2 regions of the Mesorhizobium sp. M0491 genome follow, and region 1 is predicted to be linked to the other one. Evidence: predicted binding sites of a transcription regulator. Region 1 holds the regulator's gene; the other holds the start of a gene.
The links. Region 1 encodes PhoB, which activates phosphate uptake and scavenging genes when phosphate is short. Its sites were predicted from a motif close to TGTCATNNANCTGTCAT; they were not measured.

Region 2: olsB (l-ornithine N(alpha)-acyltransferase) is a predicted target of PhoB. The motif match lies at 2,170-2,186, and genes of this name have one in related genera.

What each region holds. Positions count from the first base shown of each region.
Region 1 is NZ_JAMYRE010000015.1:77,851-82,028, reverse strand. It holds gene pstB (phosphate ABC transporter ATP-binding protein PstB) at 1-703, shown strand, start outside; gene phoU (phosphate signaling complex protein PhoU) at 730-1,437, shown strand; gene phoB (phosphate regulon transcriptional regulator PhoB) at 1,454-2,143, shown strand; gene eglC (endo-1,3-1,4-beta-glycanase EglC) at 2,680-4,104, shown strand.
Region 2 is NZ_JAMYRE010000013.1:168,774-172,951, reverse strand. It holds gene grpE (nucleotide exchange factor GrpE) at 1-337, shown strand, start outside; gene NKI69_RS18900 (trimeric intracellular cation channel family protein) at 444-1,076, shown strand; gene olsB (l-ornithine N(alpha)-acyltransferase) at 1,231-2,106, opposite strand; gene NKI69_RS18890 (response regulator) at 2,287-4,178, opposite strand, start outside.

The sequences.
Region 1 (4,178 bases):
GCTGTTCGACGTCGATCTCGACGTCCGCCTGAACCAGGTGACGGCGCTGATCGGCCCCTCCGGCTGCGGCAAGTCCACCTTCCTGCGCTGCCTCAACCGCATGAACGACACCATCGATTCAGCACGGGTAACCGGCAAGATAACGCTCGACGAAGAAGACATCTACGACAAGAACATCGATGTCGTCGAACTCAGGGCGCGCGTCGGCATGGTGTTCCAGAAACCCAATCCGTTCCCCAAATCGATCTACGAGAACGTTGCCTATGGTCCGCGCATCCACGGATTGGCCAAGCGCAAGGCCGACATGGATCAGATCGTAGAGTCGAGCCTGAAGAAGGCGGCGATCTGGAACGAGGTCAAGGACCGTTTGCAAGAACCTGGCACGGGTCTTTCCGGTGGCCAGCAGCAGCGTCTGTGCATTGCACGCGCCATCGCCGTGTCACCCGAGGTGATCCTGATGGACGAACCGTGTTCGGCGCTCGACCCGATCGCCACTGCTCGCGTCGAGGAACTGATCGACGAACTGCGTCAGAACTATACCATCGTCATCGTCACCCATTCGATGCAGCAGGCAGCACGCGTGTCGCAGCGCACCGCGATGTTCCATCTAGGCTATCTGGTCGAGGAGGGCGCCACCGACAAGATGTTCACCACCCCCGACGACAAACGCACCCAGGACTACATCACCGGCCGGTTCGGCTGAGCTCAGGCATACGAGGGACGAAGATCATGGGTGAACATACCGTCGCATCTTTCGATGAGGATCTGGAGCAGATCAGCCAGCTGATCCGCGACATGGGCGATCTCGCCTGCTCGATGGTCAGTGGCTCGACCAGGGCTTTGCTCAATTCGGACAATGCGCTGGCGCAGCGCGTGGTTTCCGATGATGCCATCATGGATGCACGCCAGCGCGAGCTGGACGATCGCGCCATCACGCTGATCGCCAAGCGCCAGCCAATGGCCAACGATCTGCGTGCGGTGGTCGGTTCGATCCGCATGGCCGGCGACCTTGAGCGCATCGGCGACCTTGCCAAGAACATCGCCAAGCGCGTCGGCACTGTCGGGCTGAGTGTCACGCCGCACGACCTTTCGCATTCGATCGACGCGATGGCGCAACTGGTGCTGATCCAGGTGCAGGGGGTCGTGGACGAGTATGCCGCCGCCGACCCGGCAGCGCTTGCCACGCTCAGAAACAATGACGAACGCATCGACGTCAAATACACCTCGGTGTTCCGTGAGCTGCTGACCTACATGATGGAAGATCCCCGCAACATCACGGCGTGCACGCACTTGTTGTTCTGCGCCAAGAACCTCGAGCGGATCGGCGATCACGTGACCAACATCGCCGAAAATGCCTATTATGTTTTGACCGGCACGCAGTTGCCAGCCAATCGTCCGAAGCAGGACGAGACGGCAATGTCCGCGCCAGCGGCATAACAGGGGTGACCAGCCGATGATCGCACCACGCATCATGGTGGTGGAGGATGAGGAGCCGCTAGGCGTGCTGCTCCGCTACAATCTTGAATCCGAAGGTTACCAGGTCGAGGTGGTGACGCGCGGCGACGAGGCCGAAATCCGGCTGCAGGAGAACGTTCCCGATCTTCTGGTGCTCGACTGGATGGTGCCTGCGGTTTCCGGTATCGAACTCTGCCGGCGCCTGCGAATGCGTCCCGAGACCGAGCGGCTGCCGATCATCATGCTGACCGCGCGAGGCGAGGAAAGCGACCGCGTGCGCGGCCTGTCGACCGGTGCCGACGACTATCTGGTCAAGCCCTTCTCGACGCCGGAGTTCATGGCCAGGGTCAAGGCGCTGCTGCGCCGGGCCAAGCCGGAAGTGCTGTCCAGCGTGCTAAAGGTCGGCGACATCGTGCTCGATCGCGAGTCGCACCGGGTCTATCGCAAGAAGAGCGAGATCCGGCTCGGGCCGACCGAGTTCCGCCTGCTCGAATTCATGATGCGCCATCCAGGCCGCGTGTTCTCGCGCAGCCAGTTGCTCGACAATGTCTGGGGCGAAACGATCTACATTGACGAGCGCACGGTCGACGTACATGTCGGGCGGCTGCGCAAGGCGGTCAACAACGGCCGCATGCCTGATGTCATCCGCACGATCCGTGGGGCGGGCTACGCGATCAGGGAAGACTAGGTGGCTGTTCCGTCCCGATAGATCGGGAAAACTCGATTAGCACGCGGTCGCCAACAGCCGGTGGAATGTTGCACTCGTCTCATCGATGGGGAGCGAGCACGTGACGACAGGAGCGGTCATCCTCATCAGGTTTCGAATGACTGCATTTGGACCAAAGCGACAGGCAGCTTCTCGCGTTCCTCGATCTCCCAAACTCTCTATTGGGCCCCGGCTGGCCGCAGGAACCACGGCGAATTACTTGGTACGTCGCCATCTTGCCCGCAGGCTCCGACCAGAAAGCCACGCAAGAATGACTTTGAGTTAATTTAGATATACGTTCGTCGGATGACGCGTATTCTGCAGAAATATACAATTTTAATAAATTACTTCAAATTATTGCGAGTCCTCTCCTCTTTATTCATTGCTCGTCTGTCGATTTCTCAACGCGATCTCGGATCTAATGACGATTCTGTGGAACGATCTCGTTCTTTGCAGCGTTGCTTGGAAGCGGTCGCCGGACTTTTGACCAGGTCGGGCACCATTGGGAAGGATTTCTGATGAGCACGGTCTTAAATGCCAAGGGCATCCCTCTTGCCTACACCGGCGCTTCCACTCATTGGTTCTCGGCCACCGGGTCTGGACCGGAACTGCATGGCACCTCCGGCAACGACTCCTTCTGGGGAGACACCGGCGTCACTGTCACGATCTACGGTGGCGCCGGCGACGACTACTATCATCTCTATTCCACCAACAATAAGGTGGTCGAGGATCCTGGGGCAGGGATCGACACGATCGACACATGGATGAGCTACAAGCTCCCCGACAATTTCGAGAACCTCGTCGTTACCGGCACCAACCGATTTGCGTTCGGAAATGCGGTGGACAACATCATCAAGGGCGGGTCGGGTCACCAGACGCTGGATGGCGGCAAGGGAAATGATGTCCTGATCGGCGGCGATGGCGCCGATACTTTCGCCATCTCCAAAGGTAATGGAAGCGATCTTATCTTCGACTTCGGTGCGACCGATGCGGTCCGGCTTGACGGCTACGACTTCACTTCGTTCGATGCCGTCCGTTCACAGATGGTCCAGGTGGAATCGAACGTGATGCTGAACCTCGGATCCGACGAGATCCTGGTGTTCAAGAATACGACCATCGACAAGCTGCAGCCCACCCAGTTCGAACTTCCGATCGACAAGTCCGCAATGACGCTGTCCTTCTCCGACGATTTCAACACGCTGAGCCTTCGGGACGGGCAGGACGGCACCTGGAATTCCAATTTCTGGTGGGGAGCGCCGAACGGCAGCACGTTGAGCAGCAATGGTGAGTTGCAGTGGTATATCGACGCCAATTATGGCCCGACGAGTTCGGTCCATCCGTTCAGCGTTGAGAACGGCGTCCTCACCATCACCGCCGCGCAGGCGCCGGAGGACATCAAGCCTCTGATCAACAACTACGAATACACCTCGGGGATCCTGACGACCCACGACACCTTCTCGCAAACCTACGGCTATTTCGAAATGCGGGCGGATCTTCCTGAAACAGCCGGAGCCTGGCCGGCGTTCTGGCTGCTTCCGGAGGACGGATCGTGGCCGCCGGAGCTGGACGTTGTCGAAACGCGCGGCCAGGACCCGAACACGCTCTACATGACGGCGCATTCCAATGAGACGGGAGCGCACACGAAGGTTTCGTCAACGGTGAACGTTGCGGATACCGACGGTTTCCACACCTATGGCCTGCTCTGGACGAAGGATGAGCTTGTCTGGACCTACGATGGTGTAAAGGTCGCTCAAGCAGCGACGCCGGCCGACATGCACGATCCCATGTATATGCTGGCCAATCTCGCGGTGGGCGGCATTGCCGGCCAGCCTCCTGACCATCTGGCTACGCCAGCGGAGATGAAGATCGACTACATCCGCGCCTATACGCTGGACGACCTGCAGCACCACCCCTTGGACATCGCCGGCGACCATTCGGTCTAAGCGACGCCCTTATGTTGGGGCCATGAGCCGTTAGGAGCGCGGGAATGATTGCACGGTCTGATCTGCGGGCAGTC
Region 2 (4,178 bases), on a different contig from region 1:
CAAGGCATCGGGTGACGCCGGCTTCAAGGCGCTGATCGAAGGCGTCGACCTCACCGAGCGCGCCATGCTGTCGGCGCTGGAACGGCATGGGGTCAAGAAGCTCGCGCCTGAAGGCGAGAAGTTCGATCCCAATTTCCACCAGGCGATGTTCGAAGTGCCCAATCCGGATGTCCCGGCCAACACCGTGGTCCAGGTCGTGCAGCCGGGCTATTCGATCGGCGACCGCGTGCTGCGCCCGGCCATGGTGGGCGTCGCCAAGGGCGGGCCAAAGTTCGTCGCCGCTGAAGCACCGGTTGAGCCGGGGCCGGTGAACGAACAGGCTGAGAAAGATGCGTGAGGCAGGGGATAGGCAGTAGGCAGTAGGAAACTAGGGCAGTCGTATCAATCGCGCGGCTTCGTGCTATTCATACTGCCTAATCCCTAATCCCTACTGCCTTGGCCTCATGAACCCTATCGCGCTTCTTGACTATGCCGGTGTCGCCGTCTTCGCGGCGACCGGGGCGCTGGCGGCTTCGCGTAAGCAACTCGACATTATCGGCTTCCTGTTCCTGGCCAGCGTCACCGGGATAGGCGGTGGCACGCTTCGCGACGTTATCCTCAACCTGCCGGTTTTCTGGGTCGCCAACTCCGGCTATGTGCTGGTCTGCGCCGCGGTTGCGGTGCTGGTCTTCTTCAGCGCGCATCGTGTCGAATCGCGCTGGAAATGGCTGCTCTGGCTCGACGCCGTCGGGCTCGCCGCTTTTTCGGTGATGGGCGCGGCCAAGGGGCTTGCGATTACCGGTTCGCCGGTCGTCTCCGTCATCACCGGCGTGCTCACCGCCACTTTCGGCGGCATTCTGCGTGATCTCCTCGCCGGCGAGCCATCGGTGCTGCTCAGGCCCGAAATCTACGTTACGGCGGCCCTTGCGGGTGCCGGCCTTTACACGCTTGGCGAACTTGCCGGACTGCCGCCGCTCGCCTCGGACCTCGCCGGTTTTGCGGCAGCGTTCCTCGTGCGCGGTGGTGCGCTCAAATTCGGCTGGTCGTTTCCGTCCTACAAGAGCCGACCCGGCAGGCGGCCGGAAGATATTCCGTGAAGAGAGGGAATAGGGAATGGGGAATAGGGAATAGGGAATAGGGAATAGGGAATAGGGAATAGGGAATAGGGAATAATCAGTAGTCACAGGAGCAATCGTGGCGTCATCACTACTGCCTACTGCCTACTGCCTACTGCCTACTGCCTACTCAATCTCACGCCGCGAAGCGCTGGGCTTCGCCGCCATAATAGTTGACGTAGCGTGCGCCGATCTCCTTGACCGGCATCACGACGAACACATCGACCGTCGAGAATTCGCGATCGATGACGCAACCATCGCCGATGCGGGCACCGACGCGCAGATAGCCCTTGACCAAAGGCGGCATCGCGGCGATCGCCGCCTTGGCATTGACGGCCTCGATCGGCATCAGATCCATCGAGCAATAGCGCCCGGACACCGCGCGCACGTCCCAGGCCGAGTTCGTCCGGCAGTGGTGGGCTAGGTAGGTGAGCGCCTCGGCATGCGCCGCCGGCACGGTGCCGTGAAAGGACGCGCAGCCGGTCATCACACCGATTTCGTAATGATTGATGTAAGCCCAGATGCCTTGCCACAACGCCTCGATGGTGCGCTTCGAGCGGTATTCCGGCAACACGCAGGAGCGGCCGAGTTCAAGGAAACGCTGACCGGGGTGGCGGGCGATGAGCTTGGTCAGCTCGAATTCACCTTCGGAATAGAAGCCACCGGCCGTGGCCGCGATTTCTTGCCGCAGCAGCCGATATGTGCCGACGATGCGGCGATGTTCGGGACCGGAAAGCGTGGTGTCCAAAACCAGCAGATGGTCGCAGAGCGGATCGAACCGATCGGCGTCCCGGCGGTCATGGGCCTGGAACAGGTCCTTCCTGGCGCCAAGTTCGTCGTAGAACACCCGGTAGCGCACTTCCTGCGCGGCCGCGATCTCGGCCTCGTTGCGAGCGAGCCGCACTTCAAGATTGCCTATACGGCCCAGCGCCGCGCCCTTTATGACGGAATCGACGTTACGTCCGGCAAGCAAGGCGCTGCTGGCGTTCGGCCGAGTGTCACATTCCGGCATAACTGTATGCACGAGTGATTCTCCTTCGAGCCATCCCTCTTGGCACGGGGATACGGTGTAGGTGCAACAGGATTGTGACAGTACCGTGATACGACGTCATGGGCAATACTTCGTCGGCTGGCGAATACGATCAACCGGCTACGTTTAAGTGATCGCCCGTGCCGAATGACGGTGGAAAGCTCAGGCCGCGACGACCTGCCCCTCGACAGCATTGACCAGCGCCTCGGGGTCGAGCGGCTTGGTGACAAAGCCGCTGGCGCCATGGGCCAACACCGCATGACGGGTCTTTTCCTGGCTGTCGGCCGACAGCACCATGATCGGCACCGGCCGCACTGCACTTTCTTCCTCATGGCGGCGGATGGCGGCAATCGCGTCCAGCCCGTCCATGACCGGCATGTGCAGATCCATCAAGACCACGTCGAAGCGGTCCTTGTGCGCGGCGCCGGTGACAGCCTCGACGGCGGCCTTGCCGTTGCCGACCACCTTGACGCGATGCCCGGCCTTCAGCAGCGTGGCGCGGGCCAGCATGGCGTTGATGTCATTGTCCTCGGCGATCAGCACCGACAGGCCGCGCTGGCGGTTGCCGACGGCGCGCAGCGTCGGCGCGCCGCGCCTTTCCGGCTGCGGCGGGCCGAGGCTCGAAGCATGGCTGCTCAACAGCACACGCAGAAGTGTTCCGCCACGCACCGGTCTGGCCAGGAAGGTTGCGTAGCCGCTGGCTCGGAACTCGCCAAGCATGCCGCGATCGGTCGGCGCGATCAGCGTGATCGCCTCACAGTCGGAGAAACCGCTTTGGCGCAGGCGCTTGAGCAGCCTTCCGTCGCCTTCTTCCATCGCTGCATCGACCAGGATCGCATCGCAGCCGGCGGCGAAAGGCGCGGCCTGTGCGGCAGTGGTGGCGATGTCGACCGCGCCGCCATTGGCGCGGATGGTGCGGGCGATGGCGTCGGCCTCGACGGCGTTCTTCGACAGGATCACCGCGCGTCTGCCCGAGAGAGCATTCTGGTGGCCCTGCGGCGCTTCGGTGGCCGCTATCGCAGGGATTTCGAAGACGAACTCGGATCCCTGGCCGAGCCGGCTGGATACCGAGATCGTGCCGCCCATGGCGGCCACCAGGCGTCTGGAGATGGCAAGGCCGAGGCCGGCCCCGCCATGTGTGCGTGTCGACGTGCCGTCGGCCTGCTCGAACTCCTCGAAAATGCGCTCCAGGTCGGCATCACGCAGGCCCGGACCGGTATCGGCGATGGTGAAGCATATGCGGTCGCTGGTTTCGGTGCGTGCGCGTGCTATGCTCACCAGCACGCCGCCGCTGTCGGTGAACTTGATGGCGTTGCCGATGAGGTTGAGAAGCACCTGCCTCACCTTGCCCGGATCGGCGGTGATCAATTGCGGCACGTCGGGTTCGACATGGCAACCCAGCCCGATATCCTTGGCGAAAGCCCGCGCTGCCAGCAATTCGATGATGTTGTCGGCGATCTCGCGCACCGACATCGGCTGCGGCTCAGGGTCGAAACGCCCGGCTTCGATCTTGGAATAGTCGAGAAGATCCTCGATCAGGGCAAGCAATGCGCTGGCCGAGGTCGAGACCGCGCCGACATAGGTTTGCTGCTCCGGCGACAGGCTGGTGTCGGCGAGCAACCTGGCCATCCCCATGATGCCGTTCATCGGGGTGCGGATTTCATGGCTGACGGTGGCGAGGAAGCGCGATTTGGCCTGGCTGGCATATTCGGCCCGTTCGCGTGCGGTGATCAGCGAGGATTCGGCGCGTTTGCGGGCGGTGATGTCGCGGGCGATGGCGCGGTGCGAAACCGCGCCGCTGTCCTTGTCGCGCACCGACAGTTCGATCCAGGAGAACCAGCGCTGCCCGCTCGGCGTGCTGATAGAGACATCGGTGGAACTCAGGCACTCATGGTCGGAAAAGGCGGCATCGGGAACCATGCCGACCTCGATGCCCAGTTCTGCCAGGGTCTTGCCGGCAAGGTCGCGCTGGTCGATCTCGACGAGATCGGCGAAGACCTTGTTGGCATAGACGATGTAGCCATCGCGGTCGCGATGGATGACGAGATCGCCAA